DNA from 2 places in the Brevibacillus sp. TJ4 genome. Region 2 is predicted to be linked to the other one. Evidence: riboswitches for the same ligand, from Rfam matches in the RefSeq annotation. Region 2 holds a riboswitch; the other holds the start of a gene.

Region 1 (9,815 bases), 510 kb from region 2:
CCGGGACGAAAAAAGCAACTTGACCTGACAATCATTTCCACTCCATGCACAAAAAACAGGCGAGAGAAATGCACTCTCGCCTGCCCAGTCCATACGTTTTCTTATTTTACCCACTTTTCGTACAGCTCATCGAATTTTCCTTGAAGTTCCATCTCATCCATCCACAGCTCCAGGTAGCTGGAGAAGATGAAATCTCCGCGATGAATCATGTACCCTTTTTCGCTTTTCGTGAACGGATCGTCCACGCGTTGTGCGAAAAGGCGGTCATCGGCATTTGCGTATACGATCGCTTCAATCGTGTCGGTAATCATCACGTCGTATGTACCGTCAGCAACCAGACCAGGGATGTCCAGGTTATTTTCCACGACTGTTACATTTGCTTCTGTCAGATACGTATCTACGAAAACCTGGTTCGTTCCACCCGGGTTTACACCGATGCGTACTTCAGGCTTGTTGATATCTTCAACCGAGTAGAACTTGTCTTTGTCTTCTGCGCGGATCAATGGCACTTTGCCAAACAGCAGGTAGCCGTCGCTCACGTACGCTTTTTGTTGACGATCCGTATTGCGCGTCACGCCGCCTACCGCGATGTCAAATTTGTCAGCGAGCAGATCGGACATCAGGGTTGGCCAGGATGTTTGCACGAAACGCGCCTCCACACCCAGGCTTTCCGCGAATGCCTTCATAGCGTCAATATCGTAACCCTCGAACTCGTTTGTCTCTGGGTTCAAATATGTGAACGGTTTGTAGTCACCAGGCGTTCCCACCAGGATATAACCGCGTGCCTTGATTTCATCGAGACGCGATTCAAACTTTTTGTTGGCTTTCGCTGTGTCTACGGCAGCGTATTGTTGCTGCGGCGCTACTGTGGCAGCACTTGCTCCCACTGCACCTGTAATCAGCATAGTTGCGGCGAACGTGCTCGCCAAGATGGATGTTGTAATCTTTTTCATGGATGTCTCCTCCTGATCCAGTACAGAAATATGGTAATGACTTGGGGAATAAATGATTGCGTGATGCTCTTGGATGCATCCCCCCTTTCAATTCTGCCAATCCTTGTTTTTACAGCTTGAATTTGCCAACACGCTGCTGCAGCTCTTCTACAACTCCGTTCAACTGATCGACAGAACCGACGATTTCCTGGATCGTCGCGAGCTGTTCCGCGGTTGCTTCCACGACTTTGTCAGCATCCGCCGAGGAGTGCTTGGCGATTCCATGCATTTCCTCCACAGCCGCTGTTACCTGCTGAGTGCCCGCGGAAATTTGCTCAGATGCGGCAGAGACTTCCAGGATGTGCGACGCTACATTGCGCGAGGATTCGAGAATCCGCTCAAAAATGCCGCGAACCTCCTGGATGATCTGAATGCCTTCTTGCGTGTTCTCTTTTCCGACTGCCATGACTTCTACGGCATGTGTCGTATCATTCTGGATTTCCTCGATCAGTTGGGCGATTTTGATGGTTGCCGCCTCCGACTGATGGGCGAGGTTTTTCACTTCTCCCGCTACGACGGCAAAACCGCGTCCGTGCTCGCCCGCTCTCGCCGCTTCGATCGAGGCGTTGAGCGCGAGCAGGTTGATCTGCCCGGTCAACTGGCTGATCGTATCCAAAATGCCCCCGATTTCCTGGGAACGTCCGCTCAGTCGTTCGATGACAGTCGAAGCGTTGTTTGTAGCCTCGCCGATGTTGTTCATTTGAAGCACTGCCTGTTCCACGGCAGTCGCCCCTTGCTCTGCCTGTTCGGTAGACTCGCGGGCTGCCTCGGAAACCTGGGAAGAAGTTTCCGCGATTTTGGTGATTCCACTCGCCATGTCGTTCATGGAAATCGCCACATCCTGCGAACTTACTGCCTGAGCCTGCGCTCCTTTGGCAATCTGAGCGATCGCGGAACCGATTTGCTCGACTGTGCTCGTCGTGTGATTGATTCCGGTGGAGACCTCTTTTGTATAACGGAGCACGTGATCCGAAGAGTGCGATACCCCTTCGATCAGATCCTTCAAATGAGAGACTGTCTTGTTAAAGTCGCGAGAGAGAACGGCAATTTCGTCTTTTCCTTCGACGGACACCGCCTCTGTCAAATTCCCCTGCGCGACCACGTTTACAGCCTTGTTCAGACGCTGGATCGGCCTGACGACGCCTCTTGCTGTCAGGTAGGAGAGAACCAGACCTACCAGCAACACCACTGCCGAGATGAGCAGCAGAGTGAAGAACAACTGATTCACTGCTTTATGCAATTCATTCTCCGGAGCGGTGACAAATACACCCCATCCCAGGCTCGTAGGGGCATAGGAGGCAAACTGGTCAGCGGACCCGTCCGTGTAGTTGATCAATCCTTTGCCGCCCTCCTGAATACTTGCATATGCGCTCTTCAATTCCTCGACCGAAGATTCCAGAATCGTTCCTTGCAGAATCAATTCTTCATCAGGATGCCAGATGTAGGTTCCCGCCTTGCTGACCAGAAAGGCGTAGCCCGTTTCGCCGAACGCTTCCTCGGAGACCTCTTTCTGGATCTCATTGATCGGAATGGTCGACCCCACATAACCGTATTGGCGGTTGTCTTTCATCAGCGGATAAATAATCGTCACGATGTTGTTGCCAGTTCGCTGCGAGGTCACCGGTTCCGAGACGATAATTTTCCCTTCCCCTTTAGACGCTTCCTTGAAGTGAACGCGGTCAGACGGGTTGGTCTCCTCCCCCCGAAAGTTGATGACCTTCGTACCGCTCAGGTCATACGAGAAAAAGAAAGTTTCAAACTCCGGGTTCTTTGTCTGGGCAGTTTGAATCAGCTTCAGGTCCTGATCAAACTGATTGTCCTCGGAGATCATTTCGCTAACGGTTTCCACGATGGCGATTTTTTCCTTGAAGAAGCTGTCAATTCTCGTGGACAGGCTTTCCGCCGCCATCTCTGCCTCCTTGTTCAGACTGGCAGACAAGAAACTGGATGAACTCATGTAGCTTGCACCACATACGACAGCCAAGCTGACTGCCAACAACAGACTCATCAGAAGCATCAACTTTTTTCGTAAACTAAGATACATAAGTGCTGAGTCCCTCCTGCATGTAATGTGTGAAAACAAAAAAGAAGACGCCAAACGGCAGCCTTCTTCCCTCGCCTCGGTTTGGCAACCCGGCTGTCATAGCATGTGACAATCGTCACATATCCGTAGACCCGTGGCTTTGCGTCCCTGTCTTTCAACAGGTTTGCCTTTATCTCCATTTTTGTCCAGATTGATATTATGTTCAATATAACATAAAAGTTGGTAAGTTTGATTAATAAATAATAAAATTTTCCCGATTTTTGTTTACCATTTGTAAAAAAAGACCACCGATGTTAATAGGTGGCCAATCTGTCAGGAAAGTGGCTTGTCCCGGGGAAAGCAGGTTTTTCCCGCCGAAATGGGCTCCATCATACAAAAAACCCCGTTAATAAAAACGGGCCAGCCTGTAGACAAAGTTCCGTAAGGAACAGGGTCTGCAGGCTTTTTTGTTGAATATAGAACATGTTACGTTTTCAAAAGTTATTTTTTAGAGGTGGCATTATGCTTAATAAGCAAGAGGCCGAAGGGCGTTATCAGATATCTGCATTCTCGCTAGATGAGTTGGTGCCAGAAGATCATCTCGTAAGAAAAATTGAAAATGCAATCGACTTTTCGTTCATCTATGACTTGGTGGAAAGCCTCTACTGTCATGACAATGGCAGACCCAGTGTTGACCCTGTAGTCTTAGTTAAAATTGCTTTCATCCAATATATTTTTGGAATTCGTTCCATGCGACAAACGATTAAAGAGATCGAAACCAATGTTGCCTATCGGTGGTTTATTGGCTATGATTTCAGTCAGCCCATTCCCCATTTCACGACCCTAGGCAAGAACTATGTTCGCCGTTTTCGGGATACTCAACTCTTCGAGTCGATCTTCCTTCGAATATTGGAGGAGGCGGTTCATCATGGATTCGTGAAGCCTGATGTGCTTTTCATTGATGCTACGCATGTAAAAGCCAGTGCGAATAAGCATAAATACGTGAAAGAAATCGTTGAAGAACAAGCGAAGAAATATCAAGAGCTGCTGGACGAAGAAATCAATCAGGATCGTATTGCACATGGAAAGAAGCCCCTTGAAAAAAAGACAGAAACTTCGAAGAAGGAGGTGAAAGTCAGCACAACTGACCCGGATTGCGGATTGTTTGTAAAAGGGGAAAAGGAACGTGTATTTGCTTATAGTTTTCATACAGCATGTGATCGAAATGGATTTGTGCTTGGTGCCAAGGTAACGCCAGGCAATGTGCATGACAGTCAGGTTTTTGAGGATGTTTTGAATCAAGTGCGAAAGACGTTTGCACAGCCTCAAGCTGTGGCAGTGGACTCGGGATACAAGACGCCTTACATCAGTAAAACACTCCTTGATGACCAGATTCGCCCCGTTATGCCCTACACAAGACCACGCACCAAAGAAGGTTTTTTTAAAAAGCACGAATATGTGTATGATGAATATTTCGACTGCTACATCTGCCCGAACGAGCAAATCTTAACATATGAGACAACAAACAAGGATGGGTACCGTATCTATCGATCAAATTCTCAAGTTTGCCGAAGTTGTCCGTTCTTGAAACAATGCACGGAAAGTAAAGACTACACAAAGAGAGTGAGTCGCCACATCTGGGCTGATTACCTCGAAGAGGTAGACCACCTCCGGCATACCGAGGAAAACAAACAAATCTATAGCAAACGGAAAGAAACGATTGAACGTGTATTCGCTGATATGAAGGAAAAGCATGGCATGCGTTGGACGACCTTACGAGGACTGGAGAAGGTCACGATGCAGGCGATGCTTGTTTTCGCTGCCATGAACTTGAAAAAAATGGCGACCTGGCTATGGAAATCAGGTCGCCAAAAGGTGAACGATCAAAACACCTTCGGTATTTTCATCAAATTATTAAACAAACTCCCTCTGCTGTTCGTTCAGCGAGGGAGTTTGTCTGCAATCTGCCCCGTTAATAAAAACGGGCTTTTTTAACAAGACGAAATCCCTTTTCATGGGTGCATGTTTTCACGCATTACGAAAGACCTAGTACATGACCAGCTTCATCCAGTCGCATCGACTCCGCCGCCGGCTTTTTCGGCAATCCTGGCATGGTCATAATGCTGCCCGTCAGGACGACAAGAAAACCTGCCCCTGCCGAGAGCCGCACCTCATTGACTGTGATGGCAAAATCCGTGGGAGCGCCGAGGACGTCTGCCCGGTCTGTAAACGAGTAAGGCGTCTTGGCCATGCAGACAGGGAGGTGGGACAGCCCCAATTGCTCTACCTTGTGCAGCGTTTTTTGCGCAGCCGGGGAAAAGACGACTTGCGAGCCGCGGTAGATGTCGCGGACGATCGTTTCCACCTTGTCTGTGATCGTCTGCTCTTCATCGTACAGGAAGCGGAATTGGGACGGTGTTTCCGCGGCGAGGACGACCTTTTCCGCCAGCTCGGCTCCTCCTGCTGCTCCTTGCTCCCACACCTTGGACAGCGCCGCCTCTACGCCGATCTCCTCGCAAAGCCGCTGCACCTCGTCGACCTCGCGCTGCGAATCGGTGACAAAATGATTGATCGCAACCACTGCAGGTATGCCAAACTTGCGTATGTTCTCCACATGCCGCTTCACATTTTCAAAGCCTCTGGCGACCGCGGCGATGTCTTCTGCCTGCAAGTCCGCGACCTTCACCCCGCCGTTGAATTTCAACGCCCGCACGGAAATGACGATCACGGCAGCCGATGGCACCAGCCCTGCCTGTCTGCACTTGATGTCGAAAAACTTCTCTGCACCCAGGTCAGCGCCGAAGCCTGCCTCTGTCACGACGTAATCCGCGAGCTTCAAAGCCGTCTTGGTCGCGATTACACTGCTGCAGCCGTGGGCGATATTGGCGAACGGCCCGCCGTGGATCAAGACAGGCGTTCCATCGCTTGTCTGCACCAGGTTTGGCTTGATCGCGTCTTTGAGCAGCACGCACATCGCGTCGACAGCATGGAGCTGCTCCGCCCGCACAGGCTGGTCGTCCATGTCATAACCGATGATGATGCGGTTCAGCCTCGCACGCAGGTCTTCCCTGTTTTCGCTCAAGCATAAAATCGCCATGATCTCCGACGCTGTGGTGATCATAAAGCCGTCTTCGCGGGCCATTCCATTGCTCTCTCCCAGTCCGACCACAATCGAGCGAAGAGCACGGTCATTCATATCCATGGCCCGTTTCCAGACGATCTTTTTCGGGTTCAAACGAAGCGCATTGCCGTGATGGATATGGTTGTCGATCATTGCAGCCAGCAAATTGTGCGCCGAGGTGATCGCATGAATGTCTCCAGTAAAGTGCAGGTTGATTTCGTCTGCGGGAAGAATCTGCGCCTCGCCGCCACCGGTAGCGCCGCCTTTGATGCCCATGCAGGGGCCAAGAGAAGGCTCCCTCAGCGCCGCTACGGTCTTTTTGCCAATCAGGTTGAGGGATTGGGATAGTCCAATCGTGGTCAGCGTTTTGCCGGCTCCCGCAGGATTCGGGTTCATCGCTGTGACCAGAATCAGCTTGCCGTCTGGCCGATCTTTGATTTTCTCCCACAATTCATCGGCCAGCTTTGCTTTGTACTTGCCGTACAATTCCAAATCATCCGTATCTACTCCAAGTTTTCGGGCGATATCAACAATCGGTTTCATGGACGCCTCCTGTCCTGTAGTTCGTTCACTGCCTAAACATTCTTACACCCCACATTATAATCGATTCGCACGACTGGTTATCTTTTCATGCAAAAAAATTTTTTTCAGCCCTCCACAGATGCTGCTACACTTCGCTGCGAAATGTTCGGCCGAGCTGCTCTCCCAGTCCAAAATAATGCCGGAAGTTGTAGAGAATAGGGCTCCATTTGCCCGGGTCGATGTGATGCTCGTCCAGAGTGATGTTTCGATGGGCATGTACTTGCATCACTTTTGTTTCGACGATGGCGAAATTCAGCGTGTGCTCGGGAATCCGCACGTTCTTCACCGTCGCTTCCAACTGCAGCGGACATTCGCCGATTCGCGCGGGCTTACCTGCCATCCCTGGTACAGGAGTAAGGCCTGCGACTGCAAACTTGTCTTTGCGGTAGGAAAACCCGATCTGTTTTTTCTCCTCGGGCACGGGGTTTTTGCCCGTGTACGGAGCCAGTCTTTCGACCCGTTCCCATAAGGATGGGTCCGGCACATTGATGACACATTCGGGATGGCGCTGCAGGTTTTCAAACGCTTTTCCTGCCACGCCTACGCCCAGTACGATACAGTCGCCCAATGCCCAGGAGGAAGAAAGCGGGCTGATATTCGTCGTTTCGTCCTCGTTTACGGTAGTCAGCAAAATGACAGGCGTTCCGTAGTAGAGAATTTTCGGTTTGATCGTCTCGGTCGCCGGTATCTGGCTTGTTTGCAACCCGTTGTTCATGTTTGCATCCCCCTTTTCATCGCATTGTCACCATTATAAAATGCAAACATTTCTACGATGATCGAAGTATAATCGACATTGTTACAGACGTTGACTGACGTCTTCCCACACGCAAAAAAGCAGCCTGTCTCTGACTGGTCTGTCAAAGACACGGCTGCTTCCTCCCTGCGCGACTTACACGAAGATTTTACCTGGATTGAGAATTCCATTCGGGTCGAGCGCCTGCTTGATCGATTTCATCACGTCCAGCGCTTCCCCGTGCTCCATCCGCTGGTACTTGGCCTTTCCTACGCCGACTCCGTGCTCGCCGGTGCAGGTTCCGCCCCGCTTGAGCGCATACTCGACGAGGTGCGCATTCAGCTTTTCCGCACGCGCCATTTCGTCCGGATCGTTCAAATCGATCATCAAAATGACATGGTAGTTGCCGTCGCCGACATGACCGAGGATCGCGCCGTCCAATCCCGAGCGGTCAATGGCTTCGCGCGCATCCACGACTGCTCCCGCCAATTCGGAAAACGGTACGCATACGTCAGTCACCATCATTTTCTTGCCTGGCGATTTGTGCACAAAGGCGTAGGCCAAATTGTGCCGCGCATCCCAAAGCTGTGCCCGCGCCTTGGAGTCGCTCTCGAACAGGAACTGCGTGCATCCGTGCTCATGGGCAATGCCCTCGGCAAACTCAATATCATGCTGGAGGCTTTGTTCGCTGCCCTGGAACTCGATGAACAGGGTAGGGCTTTCCGGGTAATCGGTCTCCTTGAACAAATTGACCTGACGGATCGAACGCTCATCCACCAGTTCAATCCGCGATACAGGAATTCCTGCGGAGAGGATGTCTACGACCGAGTCCACCGCATCCTTGACAGTCGGGAAGCTCGCCCGCGCAGCCGTCGTCGCCTCCGGAATGCCGTACACGCGCAAAGTCAGCTCGGTAAAAGCGCCCAACGTGCCCTCCGATCCGACGAACAACCCCGTCAGCGAATAGCCGGACGATGACTTTGCCGTCATGCTTCCGGTGCGAATGATGCGTCCGTCCGCCAAAACTACTTCCAGGTCACGGACGTTGTCCCGCATGATGCCATAGCGAACCGAAGTCGTACCGCTCGCGTTGGTAGCTGCCATTCCCCCCAATGTCGCATCCGCGCCGGGATCGACGGAGAAGAACAGACCGTGCTTTTTCAGCTCTTTGTTGAGCTGAGTGCGCGTTACGCCTGGCTGGACTCGTACCAAAAAGTCCTGCGGGCGAACCTCGATAATTTGATTCATCAAGGAAAAGTCCATGCTGATCCCGCCGCTGTAAGGGATGGCATGTCCCTCCAGACTGGTTCCCAGGCCAAATGGCGTAATCGCAATCCGCTTCTCGTTGGCGAGTTTCATAATTTGGCTGACTTCTTCTGCTGTCTGCGGAAAGACGACTACATCCGGCAAATGCGGTGTATGGTACGACTCGTCATGGCTGTGATGCTCCAGAGCAGTAGGATTGGTGGTTACCCGATCGCTCCCCACTATGCTTGTCAATTCTTGCAGGTACTCCATGTCTCAACTCTCCTCACTTACTTTCCAAGATTCACGAGGAACATACTGATTTCCGGTACATAGGTGATCAGCATCAAATCCACGATCATAATGATCAGGAACGGTATGACCGCTCTCTCAATAGCTGTATTCGGCAGCTTCGCAATTTTTCCGGCCACCAGCAGGTTGATTCCCACAGGCGGCGTCAGCATCCCGATGGCGGAGTTGACGACCATAATCACGCCGAACAAGACAGGATCAATGCCCAGCGCCAAAATAACCGGCAGCAAAATCGGCGTCAGCAGGATGATGATAACCGACGTTTCCATAAACGTCCCCATGATCAGCAAAAAGATGTTAATAATCAGCATCGTCACAACCACGCTGTCGGTAATGCCCAGCATGAATTGGGCGATTCCCTGCGGGATGTTCTCCCTCGTCATCAGGTAGCCAAACGCGTTTGCTGTCGCAATGATCAGCATAATCGCTGCTGTCAAAGTGGCGGCGCTGGTGAAGATCGATCCCAGGTCCTTCCACTTGATTTCCTTGTAAATGAACAATCCGACGATCAACCCGTAAACGACTGCGACCACAGCCGCTTCCGTAGAGGTAAAGATACCGCCGTAAATACCGCCGAGGATGATAACGGGCATGAGGATGGCCAGGATCGCATCTTTAAACGCCTGCCAAACCTCTGCAACGGTATGCTTCTCGCCGCCGCCCCAGCCATTCTTTTTGCTGATCCAGATGGCGTAGATGGCAAGCGAGATGGCGACGAGAATACCGGGACCGATCCCGGCGATAAACAAATCGTTGATGGAGGTGCTAGCCGCCACACCGTACAAGACCAACGGCACGCTCGGAGGA
Region 2 (9,815 bases):
TGACTGTGGAATCGAACGAGTGCTATTATGTCGCATACAGTCCTCGGAAAAAAGTACGCACTTTTTTGTATCATAGTCACCGAAAAGTTCCTGTACAGTACGCAAGCTGCACAAAAGCTGGCGGTCCGCACACAAAAAAAGACAGCAGCCGATGAGCTGTTGTCTTTTTCCTTCACTTCGCTTTATAGATACTGTATTTGTTTTTCCCTTCTTCTTTGGCTTGATACAAGGCGCTGTCTGCCTTTTTGAGCAAAGTCTGGTGCGTGTCGCCTGGTTCGTAGAGCGCAATGCCGATGCTGGATGTGGTAATGAACGAGACATCGTTGATGTTCCACGGGTGTTGCAGGCCTTCCAGAATTTGGTCCGCAATGACGACTGCCTGCTCCAGACTGTGCGCATCGGATAGGCAGATGACAAATTCATCACCGCCCATTCGCGCCAAAATGGCTGATTCCGGGATACATGTTTTTACTCTTGCTACAAACTGCTTCAGCAGCTCATCCCCCACATCGTGACCGAATGTATCGTTGATGTCTTTAAATTTATCGAGATCGAGGTACAGGACGGCAAATCCGTGATGCTCGTGCTGTGCTTCCTCGATGGACTCTTTCAGCTTCATGTAGAACAGCCGACGGTTAGGCACTCCCGTCAAGCTGTCGTGAAAACTGTAATACTCCAGTTGATCCTGATATTTCTTTCGCTCGGTAATTTCCCGTCCGACAAACATCATATTTTTGAAATTTCCTTCTTCATCGAACATTGGGGTACCTTTGAGCTCCAGCCACACCTGATGGCCGTCTTTGTGACGGCGGACAATTTCATACGTAAACGGTTCCTGGGAGACGACCATGTTTAAAAAAACAGCCTGGAAATCGGTATCGACCCCTTCATCAGGCCGATGAAAGACCCATTTGCCGACATATTCCTGCGGGTCATACCCAAGGACCATTTGGTGGGACGGCGAAGCGTAGGTGACGATCCCGTCCAGATCGACCTGCTGGATCAGGTCGAGCGAATTTTCCGCCAACAGCCGGTAGCGTTCTTCACTTTCCTTCAAAGCCTGTACCAGGCGATGCTGCTCCGTTATATCCATCGCGATCCCGAACACACCGATGACTTCACCGTTGACGATCAACGGGATGTTTTTCACATGCAGATGGATGATCTCTCCACTTTTATGGATGGCATCCATCTTGTATTCGCAGGGAATCCCTTGCACGACGACGGCAAACTTTTCGTTTACCATGTCGAGGTGCTCGGGAACGGTCAATTCTTTGTAATGAACTCCTAAAAGCTCTTCCTTGGCATAGCCGAGCGACTCGGTTAATCCTTGATTGGCTTCAATGATCCTGCCCTCAGTGGAAAGGACGAAAATCCCATCCGTATTATGGTCAATGATCGATGTAAACACTTCGATAGACTGCTCACTCAAAAACCCAATCATTTTTTCCTCCTTCGGCAGCCCAGCCGTCCTAGCAATGCCGTAGACCTGTGGCTTTGCGTCCCAGACTTTCGTTCTGGGTTGCCTTTTCGCAGCAAAACGAAAACATATTCTCTGAATCTAGCATGTGTTTCCGCTTTGCACATCCTACTATGGTCATGCCTTATGTTAAAGTCAACTATATGTAGACACTTTAAATTCAGCAATAGTGTAATTATTGGAAAATGCACATAAAGAAAGAAGCCGTTTTTCAACGGCTTCCCTACACTTGACACTATCAGTCATTTTTCCTGTTGCCTTTTATCCGAATTGAGCCTGATGCAAACGGCTGTAGATGCCTCCTGATGTAATCAATTCTTCGTGGTTGCCTTGTTCGGCTATGCCTTCCTTGGTCACGACCAGGATGCGATCGGCATTTTTGATGGTGGCAAGCCGGTGAGCGATGACGAGCGTGGTGCGCCCCTGCGACAAATCCGCAAGCGACTTTTGAATCGCCAGTTCTGTCTCCGTATCCAGGGCTGAGGTCGCTTCGTCAAGGATGAGAATCGGCGGGTTTTTCAAAAACATGCGCGCGATCGACAGTCTTTGCTTTTGTCCACCTGACAGCTTCACGCCCCGTTCGCCGATGATCGTATCCAGTCCGTCTGGCTGGCTGCGGATAAACTCATCCAACTGTGCCTTGTGCGCTGCTTCCAGTATCTCTTCATCGGTAGCATCCAGTTTTCCGTAGGCGATATTATCCCGAATACTTCCGGAAAACAGGAAGACGTCCTGCTGCACGATACCAATCTGACTGCGCAACGAATTCAGCTTCATGTCGCGAATATCGACGCCATCCACTTCAATCGAACCGCCCTCGACCTCATAAAAGCGCGGGAGCAGACTGCACAGCGTCGTTTTCCCCGCTCCGGATGGACCCACAAAAGCGACCGTCTCTCCAGCGCGAATGTCAAACGAAATGTTCTCCAATGTTTTCTCGTGACCTTTGTACCCAAAACTTACATTGCGATAGCGGATGTTTCCTACGAGATCCACATGGACGGCCCCAGGAGACTCCGTGATGTCAGGAGCGGTATCCATCACTTCCGTAAACCGTTTGAAGCCGGCGATCCCTTTTGGATAGCTCTCGATCACGGCGTTGATTTTCTGGATCGGCCCGATGAGTACATTGGACAGCAGGATGAAGGCAACAAACTGTCCATTGGTGAGGTCTCCCGCGATGACAAACCATGTGCCGAACAAGAGCGTAAACAACGTAATCAGACGCATGAGCACGTAGTTCGCGGTGATGCTTTGGGCCATGATTTTATAGGAAGCCAGCTTTGTTTGCCGGTACTGTCCATTGTTGACGGCGAATTTTTTTTGTTCGTACTCTTCGTTGGCAAAAGCCTGTACGACTCGGATGCCGCCGATGCTGTCTTCCACGCGGGCGTTGATTTCCCCGACGTCCTGAAACAGTCTGCGAAATGTGCGCGTCATCTTTTTGTTGAAGTGAATCGCGAGCACCAGCAGGACGGGAATGACAATAAACGATATGACGGCCAATTTCCAGTTAATCGACAGCATGATGAGAAAGGAACCGATCAGGGTCATCACCGCGACGAAAACATCCTCCGGTCCGTGATGCGCTACTTCCCCGATCTCCTCCAGGTCTTTGGTCAGCCTGGAAATCGAATAGCCTGTCTTATGATTGTCATAATAGGAAAAAGAGAGCCTCTGCATATGCGCAAACAGCTCTCTGCGCATATCTGTTTCAATGTTGATCCCGAGCATGTGCCCCCAATAGGTGACGACGTAATGAAAGCCTGTGTTGAGCAAATAAATCAGCAGCAATCCCAGGCATGCCCAAAAGATGATCACCCAGTCGTTCCCGGGAAGAAGTTTGTCGATCACTTGATTTACGGCAATCGGAAAGGCCAGCTCCAGCAGACCTACGAGAATGGCACATGAAAAATCGAGAATAAACAGCCATTTGTACGGTTTGTAATAAGAAAAAAAGCGCAACAGCAAATAGACTTCCTCCTAACTTTGCGTAATGCAGTTCACCGGATTCAGCGAGGGAATTCCCCCTTCAATTTCTCCTTCATATTACACTACCTGCAGATAGAGATGAATGAAAAAAACCTAACTGCGATTTCACAGTCAGGTGTGGAAATTACCTTTTTCTCTTCCGAATCTGATCCATAATAGATCCGGTGCTCGTCTGCGGACTGGTCAAGACGGGTATGCCGAGCTCCTCCACGGCAAAACGGGCTCTTGCCATGGAGATTTGCGCCAACACAAGGACGTCCACATGGTTACCCGCAAGTTTTTGCGCACGCTCTTTGATCAACTGATTATGTTTGTCTGTATCGCCGTTTTGTAAGGCGTGGAAGGCTTCTACCATCGGCGATACGGAATTCATCGTCGCATGGACCAAACCGATCCTCGTTTTCATCGATTCCTCCTTCTTCACGGCGAAACAAATGTCCACCTTTTGCGTTTTCACAGCCGTTCAACAATCGCCTTGGTAAATTCCGTCGTCGATGCAGTTCCTCCCAGATCGCGTGTGGAAATGCCATCGTACATCGTCTGCATGGTCGCGTTCTCCACCGTCCGCGCTATTGTCTGCAAGTCCCGATCCTCATGCCGGGCAGCCAGCCAGTCGAGCAGCATGACCGCAGAAAGCAGCTCTCCGACGGGATTCGCTATGTTTTTGCCTGCAATGTCGGGAGCCGATCCATGTGCCGCCTGTGCCATCGCCTGATTGTCGTTCGTATTGATCGATGGCGACAATCCCAGGCTCCCTACCAGTTCACCAGCCAGGTCAGAAAGAATGTCTCCAAACATATTGGTCGTGACAATCACATCAAAGTCTCTTGCTCGCCGAACCATGTGAGCGGCCATGGCGTCGATATGATAATCTTCCACCTGCACCTCGGGGTACGCTCTCCCCACTTCCCGGCACGTATTCAGAAACAATCCATAGCCCAGCTTGATGACGTTTGCCTTGTGGACGATGGTTACTTTCTTGCGTCGCTGCATCGCCATCCGGAAAGCAGCGTGCGCGATTCGTTCGGCAGCCTTTCTGGTAAACACTCCGGTGACAATCGCCACATCCGGGTTCACCATGAATTCGCCGGTCCCCTGGTACATGTTGCGATCAGGGTAGAACCCCTCTGTATTTTCCCGAAAAATCACCATATCAGCTTCTCCCACAACACTTTTGATGCCGGCAATCGTCCTGCTGGGCCGAATATTGGCATACAGATCAAAATGATGGCGAAGCTCTCCGCTGGGATTTCGCTTGACTTGATGTTCCGGTGGGTACGCCGAAGAATCATGTGGTCCCATGATCCAGCCATGACATGTTTCCAGTGACTCTTTGGTGATGGCTGGTACAGGCTCACCGTATTCCTTGATTCCCGTCCACCCCATTGGCAGTTCAATAAAATCAAACGTGGCTCCCTTCACACGTTCCGCCGCTGCTTGAAGCACATCTACAGTAGACTGGACGATTTCAGGTCCGATCCCGTCTCCGTACAATACCCCCAACTTGTATGTCGCCATGTTCTCCATACCTTTCCGTCGTTGTTTTTCAAACTTTCTGTAAAAAATGTAGTACAACAAGCAACGAAAATAAAATAGTGATTTGGAATTGGGGTCCATAGTTTTTGGTTATCCCTGGCTTGCTTCCTACAGAACGCGGCTCTGGAAGACGGGACCCCGCTTCTGATCATCGCAGGCAAAGAATACGGCACAGGAAGCTCTCGCGATTGGGCAGCCAAAGGACCTTACCTGCTCGGGGTCAAAATGATTATTGCCGAAAGCTACGAGCGCATCCATCGCAGCAATCTGGTAGGGATGGGCATACTTCCCCTGCAATTTACTCCCGGAAACAGCGCCTCTTCGCTCGGCATCACCGGCTGCGAGAGTTTCGAAACGATAGGATTAGGCAACGAACTGAGACCCGGGCAAACGATCACGGTCAGAGCTACCCGCGAGGACGGAAGCATGTTTTCATTTGAAGTGATCGTTCGTTTGGACAATACGGTGGATGTGGACTATTATCGCAATGGCGGGATTATGCAGACTGTCGTGCGGCGGTTGTGCAAATAGCAAAGCCGAGGAAAATCAGGGCGCACAAACCCTGGTCCCTCGGCTTCCTTTGCGTTTTCCTGGTTCAAAGCGGCCTCCCTTTCTCTTCCGTGTCCGTGACCGTGCGCGCCTGCCCCGACCGCAACCAAAAGTACATCCCCATCCCGATCAAGGTCAGCAAACCTCCTGCCACCTGCATCGCTCCCACCACTTCACCGAGCAGCAGATAGGCGAGGATAATCGCCAGCACAGGCTCCCCGATCACGCCGACAGAGACTGTCGTGGCGCCGATTGTGTTCAGGAGCAGGTTGAACAGAAAATGACCGAAGACAGTGGGGATGATCGCCAGCAGGAGAAAATACGTCCACTCGGAAGAATCGTATTCGGTCAGCGAATAGCCTTGGGCGACGCTGTACGCCAGCAGCACGAGTCCACCCAGACCGAACACCATGATGCTGTACACATTGGCGGGTATCTTGCCGCTCAGCTTTTGCCCGGCCAGCAGGTAGACGGCGATGGCGATAGTTCCGAGCAGGGATAGTCCATCGCCGATCAGCGCCTGTCGCGACACCTCCATATCACCCCACGCGATCAGCACGGACCCGGCGAGAGATGCCGCCATGCACAAGACAATCCCGATAGTGACGCGTTCCCGAAACAGAAAGTACGACCCGACCATGACAAAGAAGGGCTGCAGCGTCAAAATCACCATCGAGCTTGCTACCGATGTATAGGACAGCGACTCCATCCAAAACAAAAAGTGCAATCCCAAAAACACGCCAGCCGTACACACCAGTCCCCATTCGGCTGCGGACAAGCGCATCGCTTTCACCGGCTTCCAGGGGACAAAGGGCGACAGGATCAATACCGTGATCAGCAGCCGATACATCCCGGCGACGGACGCCGGAGCATCCGACGATTTGATCAGGATGGAAGAGACGGCGATGGCGAGTACACTGATAAAAAGCAGGACATAGGGGTGGAACACCGTTTTATACGAGCTGTTCACTTGTACGCTATCCTCCATTGGACATACGGGAGCAGGCTTTACCCTCATCCATTTTTGGCTATTGTACAACGGTCACATGCTGCCTGCCACCCTGTTCGCTGAGCTTTTGCCACAGTGCGGCCACCCAACTGTCAGAGACCGGTGAAAACGCAATTAAACAATCGTGTAATTGAAGTCCTCTGGGCAAAAGACGGGGAAAATCAGGAGGAAATTCCCCCTCTCCATGGTTGACGATTGCATCTTCCGGTGTTGCAACTCCCCTTTATTCCGGTATATAGGGAAGTTCCAACTGCGTCGGGATATTGATCACATGCGTATCCGTGTAGGAGAGGATACCTTCCGCGCCGTATTCGCGCCCGACCCCTGATTGCTTCACGCCGCCAAACGGGAAGCGCACATCCAGCCCTTGTACGGCTGCCGTATTGATCATCGTCGTCCCTGCCTCGAGGCGTCGTGCCACTCTCACCGCATCCTCTTCCTTGCCCCAGACGGAGCTGGTCAGTCCGTAAATGCTCTCATTGTGCAGGGCGATGACCTGCTCTTCGTCATCAAACGGCAGAATCGGCACAGTAGGTCCGAACTGCTCTTCGACGACGATCGGATCGTTGTAGTCGCAGCCAAGCACCAGGGTCGGCTGCATAAAGTAGCCTTGTTCAAACAACTCGGGGTGAAGGACGCGTCCCAGCTTGATCACTTCGGCACCGCGCTGCTTGGCGTCATCGATCAGGCTTTGCACATGCTTGACCTGCCCTTCATTGTTGACCGGACCGATGGTGACATCGGGATCAAAGGGGTCCCCCACACGAATCCACTGGTTGGCCGCCTCCACGTACTTGGCGATGAATTCGTCGTACAGGGAGCCATGGACGTAGACACGTTTGGCGATCATGCAAATTTGCCCCGCTGTGAGAAAGTTGGAGATGACGAGACGGCGCATCGCGCGTTTGTCGCTTGGATCAAAGCTGGGCAGGATGATCGCGGCGTCATTGCCGCCCAGCTCCAGCGTCATTTTCTTGATCGTCTCGGAGGCAGCCTTCATAATGTGCTTCGCCGTTTTGGTTCCACCCGTAAAAGCGATTTTCGCTACCTTCGGATGAGAGGTCAGCTCCACCCCGACATCTGCCTCGCCGTGAACGATATTGAGCACGCCCGGCGGAAATTGTTCGGCTATGAGTTCAACTACTTTCGTGACCGCCAGCGGAGCGAATGGACTCGGCTTCAATACCATCGTGTTGCCCGCCAGCAGCGCAGGCGCAATTTTGATCGTGGACAGGGAGATCGGGTAGTTCCAGGGTGTGATCGCGGAGACCACGCCTACCGGATCATGGGAAATGATCGTTTTCCCCTTCTCGTGCTCCTTCACCTCATCACGCAGCACGTCTTTTGCAATATCGCAGGCAAACTCCATCCACATCAGGGATACCGCGAACTCGCCTTCAGCATCGTACAGCGGCTTGCCGTGCTCACGGGTCAGCAAGCGCGACAGCTCGGGTATCGCCGCCCGCACCTTTTCAATTGCCCGGCGCATGCGCTCCACTCGCTCGTCTACCGTGCTATTCTTCCATGTTGCGAATGTATCGTACGCCGCCTCAATCGCCTGGATCGCCTCTTCTCTCGTATTGATCGGCGCGTGGCAGACAATCTCATTAGGGTTCACAGGATTTTCCCGCGTGTATTGGCGCTGCGTCTCTATTTTTTTGCCGTTGATAATCGCGTGGACAACGATCGGTTCAGCCGTGCCGTGAGTGGACATGGGATCCCTTCCTTCTGCGTTGATTTGAGTCATCCTCGAGTAAAAAACTTCCAGACTCTTCCCATAGTGTTCGGCAGAGGCCGGGAATCTATACGACCGGGCAGATGGTACGGCAAGCAAAAAAGCCGACTCGCCCTGGATGCGACGAGCCGGCTGCCCCCTTTGTGGGGTGTCCTACGACAAAAGCAGGAAAGCAATCGGTGTAACCAAAATCAGAGACAAAATGGTGCGTTCCGCCCAGATGATCAAAAGCTGGGGAATCGTAATCGGAATCTCTGTGGAGAGAATGCACGGGATGCTGGCAGAAAAGAACAAAATTGACGAAATCGATACGACCGCAATAATGAACTTGGTGACGAGTGGCGCACCGGTAACGAGCAGCGCAGGCAGAAACATTTCCGCGATCTCGACAGAGACTGCTTTCGCCGCCAACAGCGGTTCCGGAATTTGCAGCAACAGGGTAAACGGATAGAACAAATACCCGACGAGATCGAACACCGGCGTAAACTCTGCCAATACCAGACCGATCAGTCCGACCGACATGATCGAGGGCAGGATTCCCATCGTCATCACAAATCCGTCGCGCAAATTCTCCCAGATGTTTCGTCCCAGACTGAGGGATTTGTTTGCGCTAGCCATCGCATCGTTCCATGCATGGCGCAGCCGGTTCCCCTTCACGATCTCTTCGGGCTCTCCCTTTCCGTCGTAGTACTCATCCGGCATTTTACTCAGCGGCCAGATGCGGACAGTAATGGCGGTGACCAAAAACGTGACCACCAGCGATGTCCAGAAGTACAGGTTCCATATGGACATCAAATCCAGCGTTTTGGCAATGACGATCATAAAGGTAGCGGAAACGGTGGAAAAGCCGGTCGCGATGATCGCCGCTTCTTTTACCGTATACTTCCCTTCCTTGAACACGCGGTTCGTAATCAAGAGCCCGATCGAGTAGCTGCCGACAAACGAAGCCACCGCATCGATTGCCGAGCGCCCCGGCGTTTTCCAGATCGGACGCATGATCGGCTGTACCATCTTGCCGATAAACTCCATCAGTCCGTAGCCTGTCAGCAATGCCAAAAAGACAGCACCGATCGGTACGACCAGCCCGACCGGGATCACCAGCTTCTCAAACAGGAATGGCCCAATATCCGGGTCCATCAACCACTCGGGACCGATATTCAGGTAGATGATCAGCGCCACCGCTACGCCAAACACCTTTAGCACCGAAAATGCGATGTTGACCTTGTTTTTGTTCCAGCTTTTCGTGATAAATGGATAAGCAGCCCCCAGTATGATGACCAGGAGTGCATAAATCGGAACGACAGAAGGGACAGTCGCACGTATCCAGCTCACCATATGATCGAGCGGAATGGAGGATGTTCCGTTAACCGTAATCGGGATAAAAAACATAAAAATGCCGATCAGACTAAATCCGATAAACTTCAGGGCACTGACAGAAGATTGCGGCGACGGTGTCTGTTCTGTTTTCACTACGTCGTTTGTACCTGTAGACATCTGCGAAATCCCCCTTTTGG

Evidence for each region. Region 2 has a riboswitch for cyclic di-GMP ahead of ACAF76_RS19770 (diguanylate cyclase domain-containing protein). Riboswitches for the same ligand answer to the same signal wherever they lie in the genome.
Region 1: it holds a riboswitch for cyclic di-GMP, as region 2 does, so the genes downstream of both, ACAF76_RS00900 (methyl-accepting chemotaxis protein) here and ACAF76_RS19770 (diguanylate cyclase domain-containing protein) in region 2, are expected to answer to the same signal.

What each region holds. Positions count from the first base shown of each region.
Region 1 is NZ_CP185865.1:191,655-201,469, reverse strand. Features, by position in the region: gene ACAF76_RS00905 (transporter substrate-binding domain-containing protein) at 102-953, opposite strand; gene ACAF76_RS00900 (methyl-accepting chemotaxis protein) at 1,063-3,036, opposite strand; cyclic di-GMP riboswitch class I at 3,117-3,214, opposite strand; gene ACAF76_RS00895 (IS1182 family transposase) at 3,538-5,010, shown strand; partial or broken gene ACAF76_RS00890 (formate--tetrahydrofolate ligase) at 5,051-6,694, opposite strand; gene ACAF76_RS00885 (flavin reductase family protein) at 6,804-7,433, opposite strand; gene ACAF76_RS00880 (FAD-binding oxidoreductase) at 7,608-8,969, opposite strand; gene ACAF76_RS00875 (TRAP transporter large permease) at 8,987-9,815, opposite strand, start outside.
Region 2 is NZ_CP185865.1:4,029,413-4,039,227, forward strand. Features, by position in the region: gene ACAF76_RS19770 (diguanylate cyclase domain-containing protein) at 173-1,444, opposite strand; cyclic di-GMP riboswitch class I at 1,455-1,537, opposite strand; gene ACAF76_RS19775 (ABC transporter ATP-binding protein) at 1,742-3,451, opposite strand; gene ACAF76_RS19780 (hypothetical protein) at 3,597-3,878, opposite strand; gene ACAF76_RS19785 (isocitrate/isopropylmalate dehydrogenase family protein) at 3,926-4,990, opposite strand; partial or broken gene ACAF76_RS19790 (aconitate hydratase) at 5,138-5,539, shown strand; gene ACAF76_RS19795 (DMT family transporter) at 5,604-6,527, opposite strand; gene ACAF76_RS19800 (aldehyde dehydrogenase family protein) at 6,790-8,280, opposite strand; gene ACAF76_RS19805 (YjiH family protein) at 8,455-9,795, opposite strand.